2 regions of the Dehalobacterium formicoaceticum genome follow, and region 1 is predicted to be linked to the other one. Evidence: a T-box and tRNA genes for the amino acid it is inferred to sense, from the RefSeq annotation. Region 1 holds a T-box; the other holds one or more tRNA genes.
The links. A T-box is a leader RNA that pairs with one kind of tRNA and senses whether it is charged. The one in region 1 lies ahead of metG (methionine--tRNA ligase), so its partner is inferred to be a tRNA-Met.
Positions count from the first base shown of each region.

Region 1 (15,329 bases):
TGGAGCTGCTTTAAATATACGGTTATTTACAAGGGTGGAAACTTTTTTGGAAAATACAATATTTAATATTTCTGAGGTATATCGCCAAGATACAACTATTACGAATAACAAGATGAATCCGCCTCCAATAAATAAGGAGACAGAAATTCAAAAAACATTAGAAGATGCTAAAAGAAAACTGCCATTTAAGCCCTTTATGCCAGGATGGCTCCCGGAAGGAGTTACCCTAAAAGATGTTGAGGTTATTGGTGAAGAAGATATTGTAAAGATTATTTTAAAATATTCTGATAAACAGCTAATGATATCTGAAATGGGCTTATGTGATAATGTCTCTTTGGGAGTAAGTTTTGATATAGAGGATACTGTTGTTGAAAATACAATGGTTAGGGGGATAGAGGGCACTATTATAAAGCTTAAAAATGATATGGTAATACTAAAATGGGCTGATCAAGGGGTATTTTATAGTATAGAAGGTTACTTAACACCCGATGAAATAAAAAAAATTGCAAATAATCTTCAAAATTAGTGAACCTAACATGGGGGTTAATTATCTAATATATAGAAACTAATTTTGAAGGATGATGATCATGTTCAAAAAAACAATTGCTTTAGGAATTTCTGTATGTGTCTTTATGTTACTTTACACGAGCAATGTAATAGCTGCACAACCAAGAACAGTTCCCCCTCCACATCATGATTTTGTAGAAAATTCAATAGATTTAAGGTCACTGAGATTATTAGGTCTTGGAGATTGTTTAGTGATACAGAATGGTTCTGCAGCCAGTGTTGTTGTGAATGGAATTACTACCGCGTTGTTTTCAGTAGATGAATTATCAGTTAGACCATATTTGCAAAGATGGACCGGGTCCTCCTGGGTTGATGTTACATCAAGAACCTTTAAGCAAAATAATACAAGCCAAGTGGAAGGAATGTATTCTTATTCAGTTTCACGAGGATACTATTATAGAGTTAAATGTCACCATTCTGCCTCTGATAACGGCATCGACGAATCAATCTATTCATACTCAAATAATATTTTAATTGAATAAATTTACATTTTCTTCGAAATAATATACGATCTCCAGGAAGACGGAAAGGGGTGAGAGTATTCTATTTTGATCAGCTAATTGTTATGAACAGGTCACGTTTTTCTTTCGCATCTTTAATTTGTAATATAACCAGTTTATGGATGCGAAAGACCGGAAACATTATTTTCTTTCATGGAGGTAAGGGCCTTTTTTTAGAAGTATAACATAATAAACGACCTCCAGGAGGACAGAAAGGGGGGGAAAATTCTGTAATATTAGTTGTTTTGGCTAAATTAAGTGAATATACCGTTGCGGCGGAGCCGCGATTCCGGTGTGGCGGGAGCCACCTGTCCGGGATGAAAAGCCAACCAGCGTTTATGCCGCGAAAGCCTCTTGACAATGAGTTCCGGCATGTTAGGCTGATGCGCCAGGCATCAACCATGCTCGCATGGGGGATGCCTCTGATGCCTGAAAATATGCCGGTGGAGGCTCGTTGTCAAGAGGATCGTGGAATAAATGCGGCAACTGGTTTTCTTATTCCGGAATAGTGGCTCAGTCAAAAACAGAAAGGTGGCTCACTTTGACCGGACAGGTGGCTCAAAACAGTCCAGATTACTCAATTAAGATAAAAAGATTAATTAGGGAGGTAAATTTAAAATGTTAAGAATTATGTCTAAAAAAATTCAAATCTTGTATTAATTATGTTTTTAGTGAGTGTCTTATTTACCGTCGTTTTTGTTCCAAATGTCTTTGCATCTGAAGATCAAACATATGATGAAATTTTTGAGGCATATGGTTTGAAGACTGTATCTGAAATTCCGAATGGTGTTAATCCAATAGAAATTAAAAATGAAAAAGAACTGGTTTATTTTTTAGAATTAATTAACAAAAGTATAGACGACCATGCTAAGAAAGAAAAGAAACCGATTGTTATTGATTTATCAAAAAATATAAATTCAGATGCTTCGACATTTGCCACGAGAACTTATACAGTTGACTCTTACCAAATTGGGGTTCCTTTATATGGTAAAGTAGATTTAAAGGTAACAGTTACAGATGATGGCTACCGAGTTACGAGAGCTTTAGCATTCACAAATATAACAGGATTTACCTTGGGGTTTGACTGGGATGAGACGACTCGTGGCGCAGAAATTTATTCAAATGGTAGGGATGTTTACGCTTGGGCTGAAGGGGAATTAGAATACTATCTTTTAGTTAATGGGACAGTAAGATTATATTCAAAAACAATAAGTCTGGATGGTTATTTAATGATATTCCACTAAAATTAGTTTTAATACATTTTAACCGATTATAATGGATAAAGATTTAAAATACCTTCTCAGTTAAAATTGTGCTGGGAAGGTATTAATATTAAAAGCTAATCATAACAGGGAGGTTAAATAGGTGACAATTAACATTAGTGAATTACTATGGGCTTTAATAAATATATTCTTAATTGCTTTTATCGGGCTCCTAATATATAATATTTACAAAAATAGTAAAAAGAGAGATGAGAATCAGCGTCTGCAAAATGAAATAATCATTAAGCAATTAGATGAGGTTATTGAGGCAAACAAACAAATTATACAGATATTATCCGATAGAAAAAATAATTCTGCATCATAGCTGATTACTGATTAAAAACAACGGTAGTCCTTGATATCAATTTCATACGAGGTGATCTTAAGAGCTGTTGCATCGGCGGTTGAATAATCGCTGGGGTACAGCTTATTTTTCTTGCCTATTCATACATATTCCCTGCAAATCTGCATAAATATTAGTGATGAAGCGTGGGAGGGAGATTTCTATGATTGTAATCGATATGAGGGGAAAACGTAAATATAAATGGCTGGCAGGGACAATATTACTGGTGATGATGGCGGGCGTTGTTTTGGCGCCAGCACAATTAACGGGCAGGAATTATCTGGTAAGTATGGTTTCAAAAACTATTCGTTTATTGCCGATTTATAGTGTAGATGTGCCGGACAAAAGGATTGCCATAAGTTTTGATGCCACCTGGGGAATTGAGAATACGGAAAAACTATTGACGATCATGGAAGAGCACAAGATCAAGACCACCTTCTTTTTGGTAAATATTTGGCTGGAAAAATATCCTGATGTAGCACGCACAATTGCTTCTAAGGGTCATGAAATCGGGATGCACTCCGCTACCCATCCCCATTTTACTCAGCTTTCAGAAGCGCAGATGGAAAAAGAACTACAAGATAACTTTCAAATGATTTATGATGCCACAGAACAAAAGCCGGTACTTTTTCGGCCGCCCTATGGAGACTATAATAACAATGTGATCCGCACCGTAGATCGATTGGGTTTTAAGGCGATCCAATGGAGTGTGGATTCCTTGGACTGGAAGGATTTGTCCGCTAATGAAATTCAAAATCGAATTTTAACCAAAATCAAGCCGGGGGATATTATTTTATTTCATAATGCAGGAAAATACACGCCGGATGCATTAGATCCTATGTTAACAGCCTTGGAGAAGGATGGCTATCAGGTGGTTCCCATCTCGGAATTGCTGCTGACAGGGGATACCTATATTGATTATGCCGGGATACAAAGAAAAAATAAAAAAGTTTGCTTGCTCAGGGAATTTTGTGCAAGCTTTTTTCCTCAAAATTATGGTACAAGCTCAAAGATCATGCTTTAAGGGGAAAATAATTAGCTGCCAGACACAGGCGGGAGCAGTTTTAATAATATAGTTTATAAGGGTAGAATACACATAGAAAGGGAATGGCCGCTCATGATGAAAATAAGGTGTTTAGTTTGCAGCGAGATCGTGCCTCTGCATGCGAGAGGTATGATTATCCAGGGGAACTTTATTTGCCCATATTGTGAGGAGATGATTGCCACACTAAATCCGGAGGATATTTATTATCCTTATGTACAGAATTGTTTAAAAAAAATATGGATTGGAAGGGCAGAAATACGCAGTTAGCTGAGAAGAGTGTGGGATACTCTTCTCAGTGCTTTTAGGGATAAATTCTGATATAATCTAAGATAGATATTTTCGAAAAAAATGCATCTTGTATCGAGACGAAAATATGATTAAGATAACAGCAGGTTCAATGACTATGAAGCAAGTAAAGAAAATTAGCCAAAGGACAGCTCCTCTTTTGGAGGAACTGATAAAATATCAATGCAAGAAATTTCATCCCTTCCATGTCCCCGGTCATAAAGGGGGAAGAGGACTTCTTCCCCAATGGCAGGCGTATTTGGGACAAGGGGTTTTTTCTTTAGACCTGACAGAGATTGAGGGTTTGGATGATCTGCACCATCCTACAGGCCCTATAGAATCGGCGCAAAATTTAGCGGCTTCTTTGATGGGTGCCCAAAAAGCATATTTTTTGGTAAACGGGGTGACCGCGGGAATTCATGCAGCCATTATGGCCTTGTGCCGGCCGGGAGATACGATTATAATTCCGCGTCATGCTCATCGGAGTGTGTATGAAGGGGTGATGCTGGCGGGAGCTAAGCCGGTCTATCTTCAGCCTGAGATGGATGAAAATTGGGGTATGCCTTTGGGAGTGACACCGGAACAAGCAGCAGAAGCGATCAGGACTTATCCTCAGGGGAAAGCTTTGGTGATGGTGCACCCTACTTACCAGGGGTTGATATCAGATATAAATGGAATTGGTAGTATTGCCAAGGAGGCAGGTATTCCTTTAATTGCAGATGAAGCTCATGGGGCTCATTTCAAATTCTCTCCCTCTTTTCCCCCCGCAGCTTTGGAATGCGGAGCAGCAATTGCGGTGCAAGGATGGCATAAAACCATGGGCTCCTTCACCCAATCCGGTCTATTGTTGCTTCAGGATCAGAATCTCCCTCTGAAAAATTATTTGTCACTGCTCCAATCCACCAGCCCCTCTTATCTATTAATGGCTTCCCTTGATGCTCAACGGAAGCAGTGGGCGGAAAAGGGATCCCAGATGGCTGAGCAAATCTTAGACCTTTCCCGGTGGTTTCGCCGCAAAGTGGCACAGCTTAAAGGGATGGAATGCTTAGATGAGGAATCTTTGAATACATCCTGCTGTACAAGCTTTGACTCCAGTAAAATCCTGTTAAACAGCGCGGATTTAGGTTTAAACGGATATCAACTGGCAGAGGAATTAAGGAATACCTACCGTATTCAACCGGAAATGGCTTCTTTAAAGGGAGTACTTTTAATCGTGACTATAGGAGATGGCAAAGAAGAGATTGAGTATTTATGGGGAGCTTTACAAGACTTAGCAGCCCGTTTTCCCATAAGAAAGAGGAAAAGGACTTCTTCAAATTTCAGGTATCAAATGGGGAAAATGGTCCTTTTGCCGGGAGAGGCAATGCATGCCCCTAAAATGAGAATTCCCTTGTGGGAGGCGGCAGGCTATATCTCCGGTGAGTTCATTTGTCCTTATCCGCCGGGCATTCCGCTGGTAGTACCAGGGGAAATCATCACCCGAGAGGTTTTGGATCAGATAGATCAAATTAAGAGCTGGGGCGGCCATATTCAGGGGCCGGGGGATGCGTCGGGAAAAATCTTGGCGGTGTTGAAAGAATAGGATCAGGATGGGGAGATTGAGCGATGAAAGGTAAATTAATTATTATTGAGAGCGGTGCGGATAGCAGCGGGAAAGCGACTCAAACCCAATTGTTATTTCAAAGATTGGAGCAAGAGTCTTATCCGGTAAAAAAGGTAGAGTTCCCCAACTATCAAAGCCCTTCTTCTGCTTTAGTAAAAATGTATTTAAACGGTGATTTTGGCAAAAATCCTGGGGATGTGGATCCCTATATATCTTCTACCTTCTATACCGTGGATCGCTATGCTTCCTATAAAACAATCTGGGAGGATTTTTATACCCAGGGAGGCATTATCTTAGCGGATCGTTATGCCACCTCCAATATGGTGCACCAGGGGGCGAAGCTGGAAGGTAAAGACAAGGACCGCTATCTGGAATGGTTATGGAATTTTGAATTTAACATCTATAAGCTGCCGGTTCCGGATGGAGTGATCTTTCTGGATATGCCGACGGAATTTAGTAATCGCTTGATGGAAGAAAGAAAAAATAAATACACCGGCGGGGTAAAACAGGATATTCATGAGAGAAATAAATTATATCTGAAAAGCTCCTATGAGAATTCCCTTTATGTAGCGGCCAAATACGGTTGGAAGCAGGTTTCCTGTATACAGGGAAATCAATTGCGTTCCATTCCGGAGATTCACGAGGATGTTTATCGAGAGGTCAAAGATATTATTAATGGTTAGGAATTATCCTTATTTTAATTTAAGTTGGTGATGAAATGCTCCCTCAATTACAGCAAGCCGTTAAATCAAATCTAATGGTTCATGCTTATCTGTTTTTGGGACCACGAAAGATAACCCTGGCAAACGCTGTCGATCTGGCCAAGGCAGTCAATTGCCTCTCCCCTATTGAAGGGAGGGCATGCGGGGTCTGCCTAAGCTGCCGCAAGATTGAACATGACAATCATCCTGATGTCACGATCATAGAGCCCTTAGGAACCAGCTTTAAAATAGAGCAGGGACGGGAATTGCATAAATTAATCAGTTATCAGAATTACGAAGGGAAATATAAGGTGCTGATCTTGACCGGTGGTGATCTGATGACTCATTCTGCAGCGAACAGTATGTTAAAGATGTTGGAAGAACCCCCGGAAGGAACAATTTTTATTCTTCTGGCGGAAAACGGAGATGAGATTTTACCAACTGTACTTTCCCGCTGCCAGGTGATAAAATTTGGGGAAGAAGTCCTGGAGGATCCTTCGGTAGAAGGGGAAAAGCAGGATGAATATGTGAATCAAGTGGTTACCCTGGTTCAAAGTCTTCCACAAATGGATTATGCTCAGCTGCTGAAAATATCTGAGACGTGGGAAAAAAATAAAGAATATGTCCCGAGATTATTGGAGGGTTTGGTAACCTGGTTTCGGGATATTGGAGTGGCCAAGCTCATCGAGGAAAAGGGTATGGTGCACCATAAAGATTATTGGGATCTGTTGCTAACCAGCCCATTATCACCGGATCAGGCTTTCCGGGCGGCGCAAGAGGTGGCACAAAGTCAGCAGCTCCTAAGACAAAACGTCAACTTTAGATTGGCGATCGATGTGTTATTATTAAGAATACAAGTTTATTTTCAGTCAGAAGCGGAGGAATAAGATGGAAAAGGTTGTTGGAGTACGGTTTAAAAAAGCCGGAAAAATATATTATTTCAGTCCCGAAGAGTTGGATTTAACCGTCGGAGACGGGGTGGTAGTTGAAACAGCCCGGGGTATAGAGTATGGTCTCGTGGTGGTGGCACCCAAAATGGTACCGGAAGAAGAAGTGGTTTCTCCATTAAAAAGCGTTTTAAGAAAGGCAACTGAGGAGGACACCTGTGTCTATCAGGAAAATAAAGAAAAGGAAAAGGAAGCTTTTAAACTGTGTCAGCAGAAGATACAAGAACATGAACTGCCTATGAAGCTGGTAGATGTGGAATATACCTTTGATGTCAGTAAAATTATCTTCTATTTTACTGCTGAGGGCAGGGTGGATTTTCGCAATTTGGTGAAGGATTTGGCGGCAGTTTTTCGAACACGCATTGAGTTAAGGCAAATTGGGGTGCGGGATGAGGCGAAAATGTTGGGCGGTTTGGCGTCCTGCGGCCGCATTCTCTGCTGTCATTCCATATTGGGGGATTTTCAGCCTGTATCTATTCGTATGGCCAAGCAACAGCATTTATCATTGAATCCTACGAAAATTTCCGGCATTTGCGGAAGATTAATGTGCTGTTTGAAATATGAAAGCGATGATTATGAAAATAGAGAATGCGGACGGAAGAAATCCGGGGCCCCGGTGGCAGAAGATGGTGAATTTGAAACACATGAGGAGTGATGACGGTGGAGTTATCTCAAGCTCTTCGGGAAATGGAAGAAAAGGTACAAAAATTTATTGAGGAAATTCGAACCATACAGCGGCACGTTCATCATTTGGAAGAGCAGAATGAATTTTTGCGCGCCCAGCTCTATGCCAAAAAAGATCAAGGGGCAGGCTTTGAAAATCTGATTCGTTTATATGAGGAAGGATATCACGTTTGCCCTGCCCATTTTGCGCGGGCACGTACCGAGGATTGTCTTTTTTGCGTTAGTTTTTTAAATAAAGAAAACCAGTCTTCTGGAGAGATATAGGGTGGGTGTGGTGAGTCAGTCTGAGGAGCGCATAGATGACTTGTTGTGGCGCAATTTAAAAATAATTCAAAATCCCAATTGGTTTTGTTTTTCTTTGGATGCCGTCCTTTTAGCGGATTTCCTGCTTTTGAGACCGGGGGATCGGGTGGTAGATTTAGGGACCGGCACAGGAGTGATTCCATTGTTGTTAGCTGCCCGACTGCGTAATGCCAGCATTATCGGTCTGGAGCTGAAAGAGGAAGTAGCGCACATGGCCGAAAGGAGTGTGTCATTAAACAATCTTAACCAACAGATTACTATTAAAGTTGGCGACATTAAAGAGGCTTCAGCTCAATTGGGGAAAGGTTCATTTGACTTGGTGGTGAGCAATCCCCCTTATGCCCCTATGGGAACTGGAAAAATCAGTCTGTCCCCTGTTAAGGCGGCAGCCCGCACGGAGGTTTATTGTTCTCTGAAGGATGTGATCCGAGAAGGAGCCGCCCTTCTTAACTCTGAAGGTCGCTTTGCTCTGGTGCATCGACCTGCCAGGTTGGGGGAAATTATATCCCTGATGCGGGACTATCGTTTGGAGCCTAAACGCATGAGGTTCGTACACCCTATGCTGGGCAGAGAACCCAATATTTTAATGATTGAAGGCATTAAAAACGGAAAAAGAGATGTACATATTTTGCCGCCTCTTTTTATCTATCAAAAAACAGGTGTTTATTCAGAGGAAATGGCAGCAATTTTTCAAGGAAAAATATTAAAGGAAGAATGGTAATAGCTTATGGAACAAGGAATCTTGTACTTGGTGGGGACACCCATCGGCAATTTGGAGGACATTTCCTTAAGGGCCTTAAGAACCTTGAAAGAAGTAGACTTGATTGCGGCGGAAGATACTCGCCATACAAGAAAGCTGCTTAGTTTCTATGATATTCACACCCCTTTAACCAGTTATTTTGAACATAACAAAATGGTCAAAGGGGATTATCTGATTTCATTGTTATTACAAGGGAAATCTCTTGCCCTTGTTTCCGATGCGGGAATGCCGGGGATCTCCGATCCCGGTGAAGAAATTGTCCGGGATGCCATCTCCCGGGGGGTCACAGTATGCCCGATCCCGGGGCCCAGCGCTTCCTTATCCCTTTTAGTCGTTTCAGGACTCCCTACCGCTCAATTTGTCTTTGAAGGCTTTTTGCCCCGAGGTAAGCGGGAAAGGCAGGTACGGTTGGCCAGATTGAAGGAAGAAACCCGTACTATGATTTTTTATGAATCTCCTTATCGTATTATCGATACCTTAGAGACGCTAAAGGATTACCTGGGAGATGATCGTCAAGGGGCAGTGGGACGGGAACTTACCAAAAAATTTGAAGAGGTGATCCGGGGATCTTTAGGGGAAATCATCGGACACTTTAAAGAGCATTCCCCCAAGGGGGAATTTACTTTAATCCTGGCAGGAGGCGAGGAAAAAGTGCCCGAAAAGCCGGAAAGAGCAGAAATTAAGGAAGAATTAAACCGTTTGCTTGAAGAGGGCATGACAAAAAAAGAGGGGATTAAAGTACTGGCTCAAAAATACAAAATCCCCAAGAATGAGGTTTATACCATCAGTTTGGAGGAATCATAATAAAAAAGGACAGGCTTATGAGCCTGTCCTCATTCTTTCCATTAAAATGCATTTGCCTCATTAAATAACTTAAACAAGACACCGCATTAGACTTTAGCTGTAAAAAATTCCCTATCATGGTTATATCTTTAGAGAGGAAGTTTAATTATACAGCTTCAGCATTCATGGAAGCTGCACATTCGCGGCAAACGTTTTTACCTTTGAAATGTTGTATGTCTTCAGCACTCCCGCAGAAAATACAAGCAGGCTCATACTTTTTCAAGATTATTTTTTCGTTGTCAACATAGATTTCCAAAGCATCCTTTTCATCAATACCTAGGGTTCTTCTGAGTTCGATGGGCAAAACAACCCGACCCAGTTCGTCTACTTTTCTAACAATACCTGTGGATTTAATCATTTCAAAACACCTCTCCTTTTATAACAAATTTCGACATTATTCGCCTCGCCTAAATAATACCAAGCATTCCAGCTAAAGTCAACCTTTTTTTGATATTTTTGTCTCCAGTCAGGTAATTATTTTTTAGGAGGGATTTTATGGTTCCTGAGGATAATTCAATTATAACAAAAATTACCAAGATATCAACCTAAATATTCGTTTTTATGACAAATTTTATAATATCTATAATTAAGTCCCATAATATGTTGGCTTTATCCGATAGATAACGCCTACTGATACTAAGAAATCTTTTTATGTTTTATATAGATACAGGAAAAGGTACCTTGAGAAAAGTTGTTTGGGGAAACTTGACAAAATTTTAAATGATCAATATAATTAGCTAAAAGTCATATGAAAGCTGCAATGATGGGGAAGAGTAGCAGGTAAAGCCATTCACAGAGAGCGGGATCAGGTGTAAGCCCGTAATGACTTTTTTACGAAGATGGCCCCGGAGCGGGTTAAGTGAAAGGAGAAGCCCTTAAGTGGCCTCTTATTAGCTTAAAACCGGGTTAAATACCCGTTATCAAAGCATACAGGTATAAATTTTACCTGGTGAGGTCTGTATTGCGAAATACAGACGAATTAGGGTGGTACCACGATTACCTTCGTCCCTTGCAATGGGTGAAGGTTTTTTTATTTTGCTATCTGAAATAATAAGACGAATGATTGGAGGTTTATTATGACCAAGAAAAGCTTTTATCTGACGACACCTATTTATTATCCCAGCGGTAATTTACATATTGGACACGCTTATACCACCGTAGCAGCAGATGCATTGGCTCGTTATAAAAGGATGCAGGGTTATGAGGTGCGCTTTTTGACAGGCACGGATGAACACGGGCAAAAGATAGAACGTAAAGCCAAGGAGGCAGGAAAGGCACCCTTGGAGTTTGTCGATACGATTGTAGCGGGCATTAGAAATTTATGGGACAAGTTACTCATCTCTCATGACGATTTTATTAGAACTACTGAGGAAAGACATAAAAAGGTCGTGCAGGAGATCTTCAAAAGAATATATGATCAAGGGGATATTTATAAGTCGGAGTACGAGGGATGGTATTGCACCCCTTGTGAAACCTTTTTTACCCAGCGTCAGCTGGCAGAAAATCAGACCTGTCCTGATTGCGGTCGTCCTGTGGAACTGGTCAAAGAAGAGAGCTACTTCTTTAAGATGAGCAAATATGCCGATCAGTTGCTACAATATATTGAAGAGCATCCGGATTTTATTCAGCCGGTCACCCGAAAACATGAGATGGTCAATTTTGTTAAGCAAGGTCTGGAAGATTTATGTGTTTCCCGAACAACTTTTTCCTGGGGGATTCCAGTACCTATTGACGGGAAGCATGTGATTTATGTATGGTTTGATGCTTTAACCAACTATATTTCTGCTTTAGGCTATGGCATGGAGGATGATTCCTTATTCCGGAAGTTCTGGCCGGCGGATGTTCATTTAGTAGGTAAGGACATTATGCGTTTCCATACCATTATTTGGCCAATTATTCTAATGGCGGCCGGAATTGAGCTGCCCAAAAAGGTCTTTGGCCATGGCTGGGTGCTCCTGGACAGCGGCAAAATGTCCAAATCAAAAGGAAATGTAATTGATCCCTTGGTGCTGATTGACAAGTACGGTGTGGATGCCGTCCGTTATTTCTTATTAAGGGAAGTACCCTTTGGTCAGGATGGCTATTACTCTGAGGAGGCATTGGTGAATCGTATTAACATCGATTTGGCCAATGATTTTGGTAATCTCATCAGCCGTTCCACGGCAATGGTGAACAAATTTTTAGGGGGGACAGTAGCTGCTCCCGGAGCAGGAACTGAATTTGATCAGGAACTGATTGATTTGGCCCAAGCAACCCCGGCCCAAGTGGAAAAACTCATGGATAAGCTGGAATTTAGCAATGCATTGGCAGAAATTTGGAAATTGGTCAATAAAGCCAATAAGTATATCGATGATGCGGCCCCCTGGAGTTTGAACAAAGATCCCCAAGGAAGAGAAAAGTTAGAAACGGTCCTTTACAATCTGGCCGAAGTCATTCGTTTATGCACCGTGATGTGCACGCCGATGATGCCTTCTCTCCCGGAAAAAGTATGGGTTCAAATGGGTATAGAGGGACAGGAAGAAATTATGGGCTGGGACAGCTTGCTTTGGGGCAAATTCCCTGCCGGTACCAAGATTCATCGGGGAGATCCTATTTTCCCCCGCATTGACCTTAAAGAACTGGAAAAGGACTCTGAGGCTTTAGAGGTCTCTGAAGCCTCTGTACCGGAAGAGTCGGCACAGGCAGAAGAAAAAGAGGAAGCTATTGAAGAAATCATGCCGGAAATCACCATTGAGGATTTTGCCAAGATTGATCTGCGAGTGGCGGAAGTATTATCCTGTGAGAAGGTGAAAAAAGCGGATAAACTCCTCCAACTTAGCGTAAAGGTAGGAGATGAGGTGCGCACAGTTGTGTCCGGGATTGCAGAACATTATCAGCCGGAGGAATTGGTAGGGAAAAAGGTGATTGTGGTAGCCAATCTGAAACCGGCAAAACTCCGGGGCATAGAATCCCGGGGGATGATTTTGGCTGCCTCCCACGATGGCAAATTAGAAGTGGTTACAATAGATGAAATCACACCCGGCGGGACGGTAAGGTAGGTGAATACAGTCGTGCTCTTTGATACCCATGCTCATTTAAATGATCCGGCATTTGCCGGAGATCTGGAGGCAGTGATTGAGCAGGCGGGCGAAGCGGGGGTTAAAAGAATCGCTACGGTAGGCTACGATCTGCCCTCCTCTGTGCAGGCTATCAAGCTTGCTAAAAGGTTTAAGGGGATTTATGCGGTAATTGGGTTGCATCCCCATGATGCCACCGCCCTTGATGAGGATTCCTTATATCAACTTGAAGTTTATGCCCGGGAACCGGAAGTAGTGGCTATTGGGGAAATCGGTCTCGATTATTATCGGGATCATTCCCCCCGGGATGTACAGCAGGAAGCTTTTCGCAAACAGATTCGCTTGGCGAAAAAATTGGGAAAGCCAATTGTGATTCATGATCGGGAAGCCCATGGTGACACTATGCAGATCATCAAAGAAGAAAAGGGCGGAATCAATGGGGGAATATTCCATTGTTTTTCCGGCAGTTGGGAGATGGCTCGGCAGTGTATCACTTTAGGGTTTCATATTTCTATGGCCGGACCGGTAACCTTTAAGAATGCCAATAAATTGTTGGAAGTGGCCAAGATGGTACCTCTGGACCGACTGCTGGTGGAAACAGACTGTCCTTACCTGACACCTCACCCTTATCGGGGCAAAAGAAATGAACCGGCTAGGGTGCGTCTGGTAGCAGAGAGAATTGCCGAGCTACGGGGAATATCTCTGGAAAAGCTGGCGGAAGCAACGACGAAAAATGCCATGGAGGTATATCAGATTGCCCCGGAGCTTAGTTTATGTCATGACTAAAGGTCTGGTATTCTTGCGTTGTCCATTTGTCCCTGACAAGATAGACCAGATCTTCTTTTTTGGCATACACCGCCGGATAAAAATTGATAAAGAGTGGAGATAAGCTCTTCGTATAACTACCTATCTTTTAAAGATGGATCAGAATTAAATCTCTTCCGGATATGCAATGGAAACAAAGGGGGAATATGGATGAATATTTTGTTAACAGCCGTCGGTCGGCGAAGTTATCTGGTTCATTATTTCAAAGAAGTTTTGGGAAGAAATGGACAAGTTCATGCTGCCAACAGCAACTTAGATTCCATTGCTTTACAGGATGCGGATAAAGCTGTCATTACTCCTTTATCTTTTGATGATGAGTATATCCCCTTTCTAATGGAATATTGTCGAAAACATCATATCAGAGCAATTATCCCTCGCTTGGATATTGATTTGCCGATATTATCAAAAAGGAAAAAGGAGTTTGAATCAATTGGCGTGAAGGTTATTGTTTCCAACGAGGAAGTTATTGCAGTATGTAATGATAAGTGGGCAACATATCAATTTTTATTAAAACATGGTTTCCATACTCCCCGTACTTTTCTCTCCATTCAAGATGCCTTGGAGGCTGTTAAATGCCATGAGCTATCTTTTCCTATAATGATTAAACCAAGATGGGGCGCTGGATCCTTGGGAATCTTTGAAGCAGATAACCAGGAAGAATTATATGTATTGCATCAGAAGACGAAAAAAAAGATTGCCGAAAACTATATTAAGGTTGTTTCCCAGCAAGATCCCAAGAGATCTGTTATTATCCAGGAAAAACTAAACGGAGAGGAATATGGATTGGATATCATTAACGATTTGGAAGGAAATTTTCAGAGTGTTTCTATTAAAAAGAAATATGAAATGCGCGGTGGGGAAACGGATTTTGCTGAGATTGTGGAGCATAAAGATTTAGAAGAAACGGGGCAAAAAATTAGCAGGGATTTAGGTCATATTTCGATTATTGATGTGGATGCTTTCCTTGTAGAGGGTGTTCCTTTTGTGCTGGAGATGAACCCAAGATTTGGCGGGGGATATCCTTTTAGTCATATTGGTGGCGTCGATCTGCCCAAGGCAATTATAAGCTGGCTTAAGGGAGAGCAGGTGGCAGTGTCCTCTTTACAAGCTAAACCCGGTGTGATTGGTATCAAAGATATGACTACGGTAAGGTTAAAGTCTTGCCAATAAATAAAGGGGTGTTTGTTGTGAGGGAAAAAGTCGGTATTATGCAGCCTTATTTTTTTCCGTATATTGGATATTGGCAATTAATTAATGCTGTAGACAGATACGTAATCCGAAATGACGTAAATTTCATCAAAGGTGGCTGGATCCACAGAAATAAAATTTTGATTAACGGAGAAGGTCATTTTATAAATTTGCCGTTGCGCAAAGCAAGTTCAAATAAATACATCAATGAAATTGAAATTTTAAACGATGCTTCCAATATTAATAAAATTCTGAGAAAGATTGAATCTGCATATAGAAAAGCACCATATTATCAAGATGTTTTCCCTGTCCTGGAAAAGATTATTACTCAGGATGAAGAAAACCTGGCGAAATATCTGCAATACTTAATCAAAGAGATTTGCAGATATTTATCTATTGAAACTAAAATTTACGTTG
Region 1 is NZ_CP022121.1:473,795-489,123, reverse strand. Features, by position in the region: gene CEQ75_RS02440 (DUF4367 domain-containing protein) at 1-526, shown strand, start outside; gene CEQ75_RS18240 (DUF6147 family protein) at 588-1,049, shown strand; gene CEQ75_RS02430 (hypothetical protein) at 1,730-2,311, shown strand; gene CEQ75_RS02425 (hypothetical protein) at 2,433-2,654, shown strand; gene CEQ75_RS02420 (polysaccharide deacetylase family protein) at 2,836-3,696, shown strand; gene CEQ75_RS19450 (sigma factor G inhibitor Gin) at 3,790-3,984, shown strand; gene CEQ75_RS02410 (aminotransferase class I/II-fold pyridoxal phosphate-dependent enzyme) at 4,121-5,584, shown strand; gene CEQ75_RS02405 (dTMP kinase) at 5,608-6,288, shown strand; gene CEQ75_RS02400 (DNA polymerase III subunit) at 6,324-7,193, shown strand; gene CEQ75_RS02395 (PSP1 domain-containing protein) at 7,195-7,908, shown strand; gene CEQ75_RS02390 (initiation control protein YabA) at 7,914-8,201, shown strand; gene CEQ75_RS02385 (tRNA1(Val) (adenine(37)-N6)-methyltransferase) at 8,203-8,961, shown strand; gene rsmI (16S rRNA (cytidine(1402)-2'-O)-methyltransferase) at 8,968-9,804, shown strand; gene CEQ75_RS02375 (AbrB/MazE/SpoVT family DNA-binding domain-containing protein) at 9,950-10,201, opposite strand; T-box leader at 10,595-10,856, shown strand; gene metG (methionine--tRNA ligase) at 10,920-12,881, shown strand; gene CEQ75_RS02365 (TatD family hydrolase) at 12,882-13,685, shown strand; gene CEQ75_RS02360 (ATP-grasp domain-containing protein) at 13,875-14,894, shown strand; gene CEQ75_RS02355 (WbqC family protein) at 14,912-15,329, shown strand, end outside.

Region 2 (15,329 bases), 600 kb from region 1:
TGATTTATCGGGAAGAATCCCTTACTTAGTAAATTAATAACCTGAATTATATCAAAAAATGGCGCGAAAGCAAGAGGTAACCCCCAGGAATATTGTATACATTATTTTTTGTATACAATCATATTTAGTATCATACTTATTTTACACAAGGTAAATTGTGCAAAATCAAAGGAAAAATTTTAGCAACATGGATAAGCAAGAGCAATAGTTTATAATAGGGTGCCCTGAGGGGACAGCAAATATCGGTAGGTGGTGATAGTATTGAAAGGTATTTTATCCGTGCTCAGTCATTATGATTTTTCCATTCATGGCATCATACCAATTCAGGATGATGTTTATCGTGTGGAAACAAGCAGGGGTGTTTATTGCCTTAAATGCGCCAATAAAGGAGAGCATAAAATGCTCTTTATTTATTCTATATTAAAACACTTAGAGGAACAAGGTTTTACCAAAGTGTCTTTTCCGGTGCCGGCGAAAGATGGATCTCCTTTGGTACACCAGGATCATAAAATTTATTTCATGACTCATTGGATTTCGGGAATCCCTTGCGATTTTAAACGGGAAGATCATTTAACAGCGGCAGCCGAGACCCTGGCCGAATTCCATCAGCATGCCAAAGGAGCAAAGCTTCTGGAGGGAGCCAAAGCACGGGCCATGTATCGGAAATGGCCGCATGTTTTGCAAAAAAGGACTGAGGATTTACAAAAATTCAAGTCCCTGACGCAAAAGAAAAGCTCTTTAACGCCCTTCGAAAAAAAATATCTGGCCATTGCAGATCAGGTCATTGCTCAGGGTGAAAAAGCTTGTGCCACCCTGCAGTCCTCGGAGTATCGTAAGATCGCAAAAAAAGCAGAAAAAGAGCAGTCCTTTACCCATCGGGATGTGGCCGCCCGAAATTTCATCATTGAGGACGATAAAAAGGCTGCTCTCATCGATTTTGATTATGCCCGCTATGATATCAGAGCAGCGGATGTGGTACGTTTGCTTGAGCGGTCTTTGCGGGATCAGCATTGGCATGAAGAAAAAGGAGATCTGATCCTGAAGTCCTATCAAAAGGTTTACCCTCTGGAAAAGGAACAGTATCAGGTCATGCTGGCATTCTTACAATTTCCGCAAAAGATCTGGCGCATCTCAGAGAGATATTTTGAAGGGAAGGTTTCCTGGCAGGATGAAGGCTTTCTTAAGAAATTATCCTCAGCTCTGCGTAAAATGTCTTATCAGGAGAAATTCTGTCATTCTTTTGAAAATAAATATTGTCAAGCGCGTAAGGGGGGATGATATGGATCATCATGATATCAAATGTATTTTATCTAACTGGGGAGAGTCTCCTTTGGAAATGAGTCAGGTGCGCGGTGTCTATCGGATTAAGACGGGGCAAGGGATGAGATGCCTGAAAGAAGGAAGAAAAAGTTTACAGCGGGCACAGTTTATGATGGAGGGCATGGCATTTGTTCAGAAACGGGGCTTTGCCCAGTTGGCCAATTGTGTGCCCACGCCGGAGGGCAGCTTGGTCGTGCCCTACCAAGGTTCTTATTATTACCTCCAGGAGTGGGTAGAAGGGAGGGAATTGGATTACCTGAACCGGGAGGATCTTCTGGGCGCGGCAAAGACCCTGGGCTGTTTTCATCGGGCCAGTATTGGTTTTACTCCCCAAAAAGGATATGAGGCCAAGAACAAACTGGGCAAATGGCCAAAAAAACTCCAGGATAAATGCAAAGATTTGGAAAGATACCTTAATGTTGCCCGTACCAAAGCAAATCCCGATGGTTTTGATCGCAAAGTAATGCTTTTTGGCGAATGGATGCTGAATCATGCCCGGGTGAGTGTGAAAAATTTGGCTGATTCCCATTATGCTGATTTGGTGGATGAAGCACGGGATTGGGGTTCCTTGGCCCATGGGGATGCTGCGGCCCGGAATTTTATCCGTCAGGGCCGGGAGTTGGTGCTGATCGATTTTGATGCCATCGCCATGGATGTGAATATCACAGATTTGTGGCGCCTGATGCGGCGGGCATTATCCAGAAACAATTGGGAAATGGAGCTGGCAACAGAAATCATGGACAGCTATGATCAATTTGTGCCTCTGGAATCAAGACACAAAGAGGTATTGGGCGCTTTTCTCCAATTTCCTGAGATTCCCTGGCGCCTGCTCCGGGAATATTATGAAAAGGAAAATCGGACACCTCAACATGACCTTTATCTGACAGAAAGATTGGAGAATTGTTTGGATCAACATCGCGCCATTGATAAATTTCTCAAGAATTTCGTCTAACGGAAATGGGTATCATGAAAGAGGTGAGATTTTGAAAATTGCTGTGATATCTGATACCTATGCGCCCAATAAATTTGAAAGCTTATCTCAGAATATGAAAGCAGGACTGGAAGGTGAAATAAAACAGGAGGAGCTATCATGAACATTGGCATTGATGCCCGAGGGGCGATTTGGTATCGGGGTACGGGTATTGGCACTTATACTTATCAATTAATTTATCAATTAAAACAAAGAGAGGATGGGGCTTGTTACCGGCCTTTCTGGCCCGGAGAGGAATATCGGGAGTTGGATATCACCGATGAAAAGGAATTTAATAATGTAGAAATCGGTAATGAATACTGGGAACAGTTTTTTTTGCCCCGGGCTTTGACCAGGGAACACTTTGACCTTTATCACGTACCCCAAAACGGGATTGGTCTGCCTAAAACCAAAAAGTGTCCCCAGGTGGTAACGATTCATGATTTGATCCCCTATATTTATCCGGAGACGGTGGGGAAAGGTTATTTAAAAACCTTTTTTACGGAGATGCCCCGCATCATGGAAGAATCGGATCGCATCATCACCGTATCTCATTGGTCGAAAAAGGATATTACCCAGATCTTCGCTTATCCGGCAGAAAAGATTGATGTTATTTGGGAAGCCCCTGAGCCGGTCTATCGGCCTTTGGAAAAATCCCTGTGCCGCAAATTATTGGGTGAAAAATATCGGCTGGAGGAAGACTATATCCTGTATGTGGGCGGATTCAGCCCCCGCAAAAATATTAAGCTCTTGTTGACGGCCTTTGCAAAAATCAGCAAGGAAATTGAAAAGCCCATCTATTTGGTCCTGCCGGGGAAAAAGCAAAAGGAACCGGATTATCTGGATGCCTTAATCGCCGCCTTGGGTATCAGTGACCGGGTCCTCTTTCCCGGCTTTGTCCCCGTGGGTGATTTGCCTTATTTCTATGCCGGGGCAGAACTTTTTGTTTACCCTTCTTATTATGAAGGCTTCGGACTGCCTCCCCTCGAAGCCATGGCCTGCGGTACTCCCACCTTGGCGGCCCGTGCTTCTTCTCTGCCGGAGGTGTTGGAGAGGGGTGCCGCCTGGTTTGATCCTTATAATTATATGGAACTGGCGGAAAGTCTGTTCTTCTTTTTGACTCATCCCGAAGCATCAAAGAATTTAGGGGCAAATGGTTATCACCAGGCTCAGAAATTTTCCTGGGCCAAGACCGCTCAAGAAACTGTTAAGACCTATCAAAAAACTATCTCCGGATGCTGATAGGCTCTTTATCAAATTCCAAGACTCCCAATTCTATAAGTGGGAGCTCATATTTTCACTTCAGGTGGGGTAGATTCCCCATCTGAAACCCCGATGTTCAGCTTTAGCTGAACGAGTTCACTGCTGTTTTTTTGTCAGAGCAATATGACCGTCGGGGGTGATCACTATCGATTCTAACTGGTTTAAATCATCGATATGAAAACTTTCCAGGATCTCGGCCAATTCTGCTGCCGTGACACCGGATTGGGTCAGTTGATCGGCAAAAATTTCGCCGTTTTCCATAATCGTCTTGGATGTTTTTTTTCCTAAGTATCGGGGGGTGATGGGCTCTACTTCTTTCTTGCGGATAATACTGAAGCGACCGCTGGGTTCTAGATAGGCAAATTCTACATCCAGATAGTTGCTCAGTCCCTGGACCCGCAATTCTTCCATTAAGTCGGAACGGTTAACCCGGGCTTTGCGCATATTTTTCTCCAGGATTTTTCCGTTTTGGATTACGGGAATGGGTTTGCCGTCCATCAGCTGTAACAGGAAAGTGCTTTTTAAACCGGTCCAGGAAAACAAAATTTGCAGTATGGTCAGGGTACTGACCGCAATAATCGTATTGGTAAGGGAGAGGCTTTCGTCCGCCAGAGGAGTACCTAATGTTTCCGCAATTACCAGCATGATGACAAAATCCGTAGGTTCCATATCCCCCATAGAACGATAGCCCATGAGGCGATAGCAGATAAAGCCAAAAGCCAACAACCCGACAGTCCGTAAAACTGTTTCCATCTTTGATTCACCTCCGTTTTAGTTTGCCATTTTTTTTGCAACTTATTATATTGAAATAAGGCATACATTCCTTGGCTCAGGGAAGAATAATACAGGTTTCTACATTGATACCGGGAGGATGAAAGATGGAAATAATGTTGCCTTTATTAATTGCGGCTCTTTCCGGAGTAGCCATGGCGCTCCAGGGAACGGTGAATTCATTTATGTCTAAAACTATCGGCCAAATGGAGACGACCTTTATCGTCCATCTTATTGGCGTAGTGACGGCGGCCTTGGTCTTGTTTGTTTTTCATTTGGGTCGGGGGCAGTTATCAAGGTTGGGAGAGGTGCCCTGGTATGGCTATTTGGGCGGCATCATCTCGGTGCTGATTATTTACGGTGTCGTAGCTAGCATGACCAAGGTCGGCGTGGCCAACGCCACCACCGCCATCATTGTGGGACAGGTTACAGCGGCTTTAGTGATTGACTGTACCGGATTTTTGGGCATGGAAAAATTCCCTTTCACCTGGTTAAAAGGGTTTGGGATCCTGCTCTTAGCCTTTGGTGCCAGACTGATGCTGCCCAAATAGCTTTGGGAACCATCTTCTTTCCTGAAAAGAAATTTTATGCTTGACATTTAATCAAGGTTCAGGCATAATCTAAAAGTAGCGAATTGCGGCGGTGTAGCTCAGTTGGTCAGAGCACACGGTTCATACCCGTGGTGTCACTGGTTCAAATCCAGTCACCGCTACCAACTTGGCCCGTTGGAGAAGCGGCTTAACTCACCAGCCTTTCACGCTGGCAGTTTCAGGGGTTCGAATCCCCTACGGGTCACCAAAGGTTTTTAAAGCGTGCAGCAGGTATTACATCTTGCCGCATGCTTTTTTATTTTCTTTTTATTTTAATGAAAAAGTTGTAGAAAACTAAAAAGATGGTCGCAATGTTCCCAGTCTCATCTTATCAAAACCGACAAGTTTTTCTTCGCCCTCATCCTATAATGTTAAGGAATAATAGTTAAGGGTGTGGTGCTGTGTCGGGAAACCCTCATGTCAACATTGATTATCAACGAAAAAAAAGGCGCTCCAAATTTAAGTACAAGTACGACTGGCCTGTCAAGCTAAAAATGCGCACCAAAAAAATGGCTGCCAAGTTTGTACCGCCGGCTAAATATAAAATTCCCCGCTGGTCCTGGGATGATTTGGTTCTGGTGCTGCCGGAAATCATGATCTTTGCAGTCATGGGTTTTTTTCTGAGCAGAGCAGAGGTTCTGGGCAGTCTCCTGCCCTTTGGCCCCGCTTTTTACGCTGCTTTAGCCTGCAGTGACAGAAGACAGGCCTTCCTCCAGGCCCTGCCCATTATGGTCGGTTTGTTAACCGTTTTTCAGGGACAGGCTTATCTTTATAATATGGGTGTGATTCTGCTTCTGGCCATTGTTTTTTTCTTTCATTCCATCGATCTGGATCGGCAATGGACCCAGGTGCCGGCCTTGGTTTTCAGTGCCGTCCTTGTCGTGAAGGGCATCGGACTTTTCCTGGGACATGCTTCAGAATACCAAATCATCTCCCTTGTCTTTGAAGGTGCTTTCGCTGCCGGGTTATCCCTGGTCTTTTTGGTGGTACAAAGGTTGATCCTGAATCGGAAAGCCATCAACCGCTTTTCTGCCGATGAGATGATCTGTATTTTTATCGCCGTCATTGGAATGATCATGGGGCTGGGCAGCTGGAGCGTGGCCGGTATGGAAATTGCCAGTATGGTGAGTCGTTTGATCGTAATTTTAGCTGCATTCCTGGGCGGAGGCGGTGCCGGTGCCGCCATGGGAGCCCTGGTTGGGGTAGTGCCCAGCCTCTCCTCCATGATTGCCCCCTCGATCATCGGCATGTATGCCTTCTCCGGATTGTTGGCCGGATCATTTAACGGCTTTGGCCGCTTGGGCGTGGTAATGGGATTTTTTTTAGGCAATCTCCTCCTGGCCCTATATCTGCTGGATACGCAGCTGATTATTTCTTCCCTCACCGCCTCCGCTGCTGCCGGTATTTTGTTTTTCTTGATACCCAAAGCGGGGCTGCATAAGATGGGCAGGATCTTTAATTACAGCCTGGCTGATGGGGATCAGACTCAAAAAGAAGATCGTATTCGACGTTTAGCCCTTGGCAAATTAAATACCATGAGCCATGTCTTTCATGAATTGGCCGCCACCATGGAGCAAATCGCCGGGGAACAGGATTTTGCCGATGATTATAATATTAATTCTGTGCTGCACCGTATTTCTGCCCGGGTATGTCAGGATTGCACCTTGCAGAAGCTATGCTGGGAAAAGGATTTTTATCAAACCTACCGTTCTATTATTTCCTTATTTACCACCATTGAGCAGAACGGCGCTGTCAGTGTCAAGGATATGCCGGCCACTCTGCGCAAAAGATGTTCCCATGCCCAGGAAATGCTCACCGCCATTAATTGTTTGTTTGAATTGTATCAGAAAAATCATTATTGGCAGCTGCATATGGAAAATACCCGCAGCCTGATGGCCAATCAATTGACCGGATCCGCGCAGATCATTGACAAGATCACCAAAGAAATCAAAAACAGCAGTAATGCCCGGGATTATTTGGAGGCCCATCTAAAAAAGATGTTAGCCGGCCGAGGGTTTTTTGTGGACAGGGTCAACATCCAGCAAATGGGGGAAAAGACCTTGGATTTATCTTTGGAGGTAACCTCCTGCCCCGGGGTTGACAATTGCCGTCAAGTCCTGCTGCCTGCTTTATCCCGTTTGACGGGGATGGAATATCAGATCCTCCATTCCAATTGTTCCTATGATACCGGCATTAAAAATTGCTGTTTCAGAATGATGGATGCCAAGGCTTATCGGCTGAATATCGGCCAATATAAAATTGCCAAATATGAAGAGGAAGTGTGCGGTGACAGCACCAATACCATCTTACTTCCCGAGGGAAAACAGATTCTCATGCTCAGCGACGGTATGGGTGTAGGAGCAAGCGCAGCCGCGGAATCCGGGACTTCCCTTCAGCTTCTGGAAAAATTACTGGAAACCGGCTTTGATGAATACAGCGCCATCCACACTATTAATTCGGTCCTCATGTTTCGGGCCAAGGAAGATACTTTTGCCACCATGGATATTTGCATCATCGATTTATTTTCCGGTGAGGCAGATTTCATTAAAATCGGCGCCGGGCCCAGCTTTGTTAAGAATAAGGAAGGGGTAAAAGTCATTCGGGCCTCCAGCCTGCCCATCGGAATTTTGCATCATGTGGAAATGGAAACCATCAAAGAGACCATCCGCCCTGGGGATGTGATCGTTCTATCCTCCGATGGTTTATTGGATACAGGGCATAAGCTGGAGGATGCGGAACGCTGGATTGCCGGGATCATTGAAAATAGTCTGGAAAAGAACCCCAATAAATTGGCAGAATCCTTGGCAAAAAACGCAGTCAACCTGGGCGGAGGAAGACCCCGGGATGATATCTCCGTCATCGTGGCCGTTGTGGAAGATGTTGCAGAAATTGAAGATTACGAGAGATAAAATTTGGTCATAATAAAGGGAAAAGAGCAATGGATCGCGAAAACACGGTAAGGACCGTGTTTTTTTGCATAAAAATTGATTTATTTTTAGAGGGTAGGAAAAGGAAAAGATGATCAAAAGGAAAATTCTCACCGCCATCGAAAAATATCACCTGATTGCCCCGGGAAACACCCTGGTTCTTGCTGTTTCCGGGGGGCCTGATTCTATGGCTTTGCTCTATGTATTGGGTCAAATCGCTTCTGATTGGCAGCTGAAGCTTTATGCGGCCCATTTGAATCATATGATGCGGGGCACCCAGGGAGAGGAAGAAGCCGCTTTTGTTGCCGCAAAGGCTCAGGAGATGGGCTTTCCCTGCAGGGTAGCCAGAGTAGATGTACCCCGCTATCTTCAAGAGACAGGTTTGTCCCCGGAGGAAGGCGCCCGCATCCTGCGTTATCAATTTTTGCATCGGGCAGCACAGGAGATCCAGGCTGATGGGATCGTGACTGCCCATCATGGGGATGACCAGGCAGAGACGGTACTACTTCATCTCCTGCGTGGTACCGGGCCGGAAGGATTAGCGGCCATGTCCCCCGTGAAGGTGCTCTGATTCGGCCAATGCTTGGCCTTACCAAGGAGGAAATCCTGGTTTATTGCCATGAGCAGGGGATCGCCTATTGTCTCGATCCCACCAATCAGGAAGAGATTTATACCCGCAACCGGATTCGGTTAGGGTTGATCCCCCACCTGAAACAATTTAATCCCCGCATCATTCCTTCCCTGGTGAAAACGGCTGATATTTTACGGGAAGAAAATGATTTATTGCAAGAATTAACCCGGTCGGCGGGAGAAAAAATCAAGGTCCCCCTTGGGTCTGGGCATACAGGGCTGGATTTTGATCAAATGAAATCCTTTCATCCGGCCATCCAGCGGCGGCTGATCCGTCAGATCATGGATGATTATACCGGTAAGCAGGGCACATTGACCTTTGATCATACGGAAGCCTTGCTGAACCTTGCCCCGGGACAGGAGTTGTTTTTACCGGGTCCGATCTATGCCTATCGGGAAGGCAGCACCCTGATTTTCTCCCCGGAAAAAAGGAAAGCTCCGGCAGCACCGGTTTTAGCTCCCGTGGAGCTCACAGCACCGGGAACCACCTATCTGCCCCGGCTGGCACGGGCGGTAACCGTATCACTAATCTCCTGGCCGGAGCCGGGATTAACTCCGGACAGGGAGACCCAGGTTTTCAGCTTGGACATTTTGCAGAAAACCTTAACGATCAGAAATCGCCGTGGGGGAGATTATTTTTATCCCCGGGGGATGAGGGGCAAAAAGAAAATAAAGGATTTCTTTATTGATGAAAAAATCCCCCAATCCCAGAGAGCAACCGTCCCCCTCCTCCTGGCGGGAGATCAGATTGTCTGGGTGGCGGGATACCGCCGGAGCAGGCTTTTTGAAGCGGGGCGAGATGATCACAAAGCAGTATTGGTTCGGTTAAAAAAGAGTTGCCCGTCATAAATACCATAGTTTGAAAATAGAAATAAAATATGGTACAATCACATAGTAAAATTGCATATATATTGAAAAAAAGGATTGGTGCGAGCCAAGTTTTCTTTTCATTGTGTCGAGAGGAGTGTAACGTTTGAACCGAGTTTTTAAAAACCTTGCCATTTATGTGCTGATTGTCTTAATCGCCGTTTCTTTTTATCAAATGACAGCTCCCCCTGCGGAAGAGGTCGGGAAATTAACTTATGACGAATTTATGGCTAAGGTAGGAAATGGGGAAGTAAAAGAGGTCAGTATTCTGGCCGGTGAGCATCGGTATGCCATCGAAGGTATCCTGAAAAATGAGGAGAAATTTACCACTACGGCGGCCCCTGCCCCTGAATTATTAGGGATTCTCGAGGGTCAGGGCGTTAAGGTGAAATTTGATGAAGAGCCGGGACCTCCATGGTGGACCGGCATCCTTTCCGCTTTGCTGCCCATCTTGCTTTTGGTTGGTTTATTCTTTTTTATGATGCAGCAAACCCAGGGCGGCGGGAACCGGGTGATGCAATTTGGCAAAAGCCGAGCCAAGCTGCATACCGATGAAAAAAAGAAAGTGACCTTTGCTGATGTGGCCGGGGTTGATGAGGTGAAGGAAGAGCTGGAAGAAATCGTGGAGTTTTTAAAGTCTCCCCGCAAATTCAGCCAGCTGGGGGCGAAAATTCCCAAAGGCGTATTATTATTCGGACCTCCCGGCACCGGGAAAACCTTGCTGGCCCGGGCAGTGGCCGGAGAAGCCGGGGTGCCCTTCTTCAGCATCAGCGGCTCAGATTTTGTCGAAATGTTTGTGGGTGTGGGCGCCTCCCGGGTACGTGATTTATTTGAACAAGCCAAAAAGAACGCCCCGTGTATTGTTTTTATTGATGAAATTGATGCTGTCGGCCGACAGAGAGGTGCCGGCTTAGGGGGCGGCCATGATGAAAGAGAACAAACCCTGAACCAGCTTTTAGTAGAGATGGACGGTTTTGCCGCCAATGAAGGCATTATTGTGGTAGCAGCCACCAACAGACCGGATATTCTCGATCCAGCTTTGCTCCGCCCGGGACGTTTCGACCGGCAGATTACGGTTAATGTTCCCGATATCTTGGGCCGTAAAGAAATTCTTCAGGTCCACGTCAAGGGAAAACCTTTAGGCAAGGATGTTGATCTTGAGGTATTGGCCCGGCGCACGCCCGGCTTTACCGGGGCGGATTTGGCCAATCTTTTGAATGAAGCGGCCTTACTTGCCGCCCGCCGTAATAAAAATGAAATTAATATGAAGGATATGGAAGATGCCGTGGAAAGAGTGATTGCCGGACCGGAGAAAAAATCCCGTGTCATCAGCGATTATGAACGGAAACTGGTGGCTTATCATGAAGCCGGGCATGCTGTCATTGCCTACTTATTACCTAATGCAGATCCTTTGCATAAAGTGTCCATTATTCCTCGGGGCGGCGCAGGAGGATATACCCTGCTTCTGCCCAAAGAAGACCGGAATTATATGACCAAATCTCAAATGAAGGATCAGGTGGTGATGCTCTTAGGAGGTCGGATGGCGGAAGCGCTGGTCTTAAAGGAAGTTAGCACCGGTGCCCAAAACGACCTGGAAAGAGCTACAGAAACCGTGCGCAGAATGATTACCCGCTACGGAATGTCTGAGGAGCTGGGGCCCTTGACCTTTGGTAATCGTCATGATCAGGTCTTCCTGGGTCGGGATATTTCCCAGGAACGCAATTACTCGGAGGCTGTCGCCTATTCCATCGATAAAGAAGCCCGGCGCATGATTGATGAAGCTTATAATAAAGCCAAAAAAATGCTCACGGATAATATGGATCGCTTAAAGGCTGTGGCACAAACTCTAATGGATAAGGAGACCCTAGAGGCAGAGGAATTCGCAGCTTTGATGAAGTCCTTTGATGATCCCAAGGAGCCTCCGGCAAAAGAAGGGGACAGCACTCCGGGGGAACCTCTTCCGGTGATGTTTAAATTAAATTTTACTTGGGGTAATAAGGAGTGATGGTGATGGAAAAAACTTATGTGATGATCAAGCCCGATGGGGTGCAGCGTAATCTCACGGGGGAGATTATCAATCGCTTTGAAAAAAAAGGGCTGAAGCTGACCGCCATGAAATTTTTACGTTTGTCCCCGGAGCAGGCGGAGGCCCATTACCAGGAACATGTGGGCAAGAAGTTTTATGATGGGTTGATCTCTTTCATTACCTCCGGACCGGTAGTGGCCATGGTTTGGGAAGGAGAGAATGCGGTATCCGCCGCCCGCAAGCTGATGGGCTCCACCAATCCTGCTGAAGCTGATCCTGCCTCCATTCGGGGCATGTATGGTTTGGATTTGGGCCGGAATATCATCCATGGGGCAGATTCTGTTGAAAGTGCCGGGCGGGAGATAGCCATATACTTTCAGACGGGGGAATTAATCTCCTACGAAAAGAACATCGATCAATGGATCTATGAATAATTTAATATCAGTAAGCCTAAGCCTGACCAGATGGAACGAATACATCCTTCGTTCCATCTTTTTTTATCCCCGGTGGTACTCTCCTGCCCGGGATGGGGGAGAATTCTCCTCCCCCATCTCCTTTTCCTTGATCAAAGTATAGGCTCAGAACTTGAGATGATTATTATAATCTATTCAATATAAAATTATGACAAAATGCCATATTTTTTTTACCAAATATTGCAGGACTTTTAATAAATATGAAGAAAGTATGATATGGATAGGGAAATATTCCCTATCATCGGAGGGAAAAGCATATCCGAACTACAACTGATGGGGGATGATGATATGGAAGAGATCCGGATGATGGTTTTAAGTGAGAATTCCTCTTCCCGGCAGGGACTAGCCGCTATTTTTGCTCAAGAGGATACTTTTGAAATGGTAGGAACTTATGCTATTGAAGAAGGTCTACGCCGAGCGATCTCCATTCAACCTGATGTGGTTTTGCTGGATATTGAGGATCGGATCACTCCCCAGCAGCTTGAGCGATTGGATCAATTAAATGAAGCCTGCCCCTGCAGTATGATCCTTTCCATCGTGACGGAGGAACAAAATGATATTATTTCTGCGCTCCTTGCCCATGGCATCGACGGTTGTATCCCTCGAGGCATGATGCGGGGCAGCCTGGTCAAGACCATTGAACTGGTCTGCCGGTGCGGTGTCCTTTGCCTCCCCGGCTCGATAAAAAGCAAGGTAGCTCTGAACGGTGCCGCTCCTTCCGCCGCCGGGAATATAAAAAAATTTGTTCTGGACGGTAATGAAGTTCTCACCAAAAGAGAGTATGAAGTACTGCAATTAATGGCTGAAAACTTATCTAACCGGCAAATTTCCGAAACATTATTTATTGGCGAAGCAACTGTGAAAACCCATGTGAGCAATATTCTGCGCAAATTAAAGCAGAATAACAGAGCACAAGCCGTTGTTTACTCTTATCAGGCAGGATTGATTTCCGCTCTCATCCTTTTCCATGGCAGTCTGGCTGCCCTCCTAAAATCATTCTTTTAAAATTGTCGGTAAAAATATCATACTTTAGGCTGATTGCAAAGATCTACCAAATATCTTAACCTTAAGGAGGACATATCTTAATGATACGTTCTCCTTTCTTTAGTCATTCAAATTTTTCAGATTAATCGGATCCGGTCGAATGGGAGGGGAAAGCATAATGCAAAAAGTTCGGGGAATGGTTTCCTCTAAAGAAAAAGTAACCCGAAAAGGAATTGCCTTAATCCTCAACGGCATCAAAAACTTTGAGATCGTTGGCCGGGACAGCTCCGATATCTTACAAGAAGCTTTTGAAATACAGCCTGATTTTATCCTTTTTGAACTGAATGGCGCTGATGTGCAAGAATACGAGGAGATTCTGCATCAGTTGAGAATAAATTGCAGCTGGACCAAAATTATTCTTTATAGCTGCAACAACCTGAATATCCAGAAAATCAACAAGTTTTCCCAACTGTGTGATGGTTATATCCAGGGTCCTTTAATGCCGGGGTTTCTTCAAAAAGCGATTGAACTGGTCTGTTATTCAGGGCGTTTTTTCTTTTTAGGGGCACCAAAAGATCTGGAGGTCTTTGCCAACAACGGTCAGGCATGAAACTTAGATCACCGCAAAATTATGGAAAATCATCCGTCGCTCCACCTGACGGCGGACGTAATAATTTAGGAATCATGATATATTTGTTATAGGAAGTTGTAGTGTCCGTGCTGGCCTTTTTTCTTCCAGGATTGATGATCAGGATTATGATTATCAAGAGCTAATAAAGCAGACAGGGGACGTGATTTATGAAAAAGACAAAAGTTTTTTTAGCAGGAGTCATCGTCGCAGGAGCCGTGTTATTTTCAACCGTGGCATATCCTTCCATTGCTGACAGTACAATCAGGATTATTATGAACGGTTCCGTTATCCCCAGTGATGTATCACCTCTCCTTACTCAGGGGCGTACCCTGGTGCCCATCCGGGTCATTTCCGAGGGATTGGGTGCAAAGGTTCAGTGGGATCAAAAGAATAATGCTGTCGTTGTAACCGGGGAGGGCAAGGGAAGCCAAGGTGATGGCGGAAGTTCCTATTTAAAGGGAGAAAATTTTGCTCAAGGTGATAAGGGCATCAGCAACAATATGATTTCGGCGCGGGATCTGAAAAATCTGCTCGATGACGATGCAGACAATGATATTGCTGATTATAGGTCGGGACATAACGGCGGCGACTCCGTTAAGAATGATCCTCTGGTGGTGGACGTGCGTGGTGAGGCGGAATATCTTGCTACCCATATCCCCAGTGCCACCTGGATAGCAGCCGCACCCGAGATGGGGGATCAGGAAAACATCAACCAATTGAAAAAGCTCTTAAAGGAACATGTAGCTCTGGGCGGCAAGAATGAAATCGTCCTCTATTGCTACACCGGTAATCAATCCGGCCTGCTGGCCGGGGTTCTGGGTGTTCAGGGACTGCCGGTTAAGAACATGATGTACGGTTTTGATATCGCTTGGCAGGGTACCAAAACTGCGGATCGAGCCATTAAAGCACCTATGGAAAACAGCGGCGGAGAAAAAGTAGAATGTAAGACCTGAGGGAATTAATTCCTGCTCGTGGAGCGGGAGAAAAAATATACATAATTTGTTTTTTCAAATCATAGGATCATCATTGGATTCAGTTTGACGGCCTGGGTGAAAACCCTTGCTATAAAAAAAGTTGGAAAGCAATAAAAAGCAAGGCGAAGGGAGGGGTTGCGGAGAGGACACGATAACTTAGACTAAGGAGGTGGTTGGGACAAGGCAAGATGATACTGTTGATACCATCAGCAGGGTCAGAACAAAACTGTATTTCTATTTTAAATTTTAAGGAGGAATAGAGTATGCAAAAATCAAAATTAGCGCTAGTTTTGACGATTGTAGCGATCTTATGCCTGGCCTTTGGCGGATCTGCTTTGGCAGCAGCCGGATATTTAGATGTTACAATCAGTGATAATAACGGTGCATATGATGACTTTGGTTATACCGGCTGTGAAGCCTCATATGTCCTGGATGCCACCGGCATTGAATATTTTACGACTGATTGTTTAAATAATGACAAGGGCTTTGATATCATTCTGAACTTTGAATGTGATGAAGAATCTTATTCAGTAGAATTAGATGGGGATTATTCTCTGCCGGTTAAGGTATGGGCTCAAGATAAACCCTACGGCACTGCCGGTGCCCAAGGTGCTTGGTATACTGCTCAGCCTACCGTTCCGGGAGGTCCTGGATTTGCAGCTCAAAGCACGATTACTCTGAAGGTTGAAGATCTGCAGATTGACAGCAAGTACAAATACATCACTGAGGTTGTTGTAGGGGATGAAAATCAAGATCTCAGAGTTATCAATCCCTGTGAAGCTGATGAATATTGCATTGAGATGATTATTGATGGAACTTGTGAAGATCTCGTGCTCAAGGATTATTTTGAGATTAAATCTGCTCCTGCCGCAGAAGGTCTTGTTCATTTGGCGATAACCCCAG
Region 2 is NZ_CP022121.1:1,071,641-1,086,969, forward strand. Features, by position in the region: gene CEQ75_RS05230 (CotS family spore coat protein) at 262-1,278, shown strand; gene CEQ75_RS05235 (CotS family spore coat protein) at 1,280-2,272, shown strand; gene CEQ75_RS05240 (glycosyltransferase family 4 protein) at 2,411-3,532, shown strand; gene CEQ75_RS05245 (DUF421 domain-containing protein) at 3,650-4,306, opposite strand; gene CEQ75_RS05250 (DMT family transporter) at 4,432-4,875, shown strand; tRNA gene CEQ75_RS05255 (tRNA-Met) at 4,963-5,039, shown strand; tRNA gene CEQ75_RS05260 (tRNA-Glu) at 5,044-5,122, shown strand; gene spoIIE (stage II sporulation protein E) at 5,316-7,823, shown strand; partial or broken gene tilS (tRNA lysidine(34) synthetase TilS) at 7,933-8,471, shown strand; gene tilS (tRNA lysidine(34) synthetase TilS) at 8,754-9,320, shown strand; gene ftsH (ATP-dependent zinc metalloprotease FtsH) at 9,445-11,343, shown strand; gene ndk (nucleoside-diphosphate kinase) at 11,349-11,798, shown strand; gene CEQ75_RS05290 (response regulator transcription factor) at 12,126-12,842, shown strand; gene CEQ75_RS05295 (transcriptional regulator) at 13,000-13,431, shown strand; gene CEQ75_RS05300 (stalk domain-containing protein) at 13,620-14,405, shown strand; gene CEQ75_RS05305 (carboxypeptidase-like regulatory domain-containing protein) at 14,690-15,329, shown strand, end outside.
Region 2: it has a tRNA-Met gene. The T-box ahead of metG (methionine--tRNA ligase) is inferred to sense a tRNA for this amino acid. The anticodon was not compared.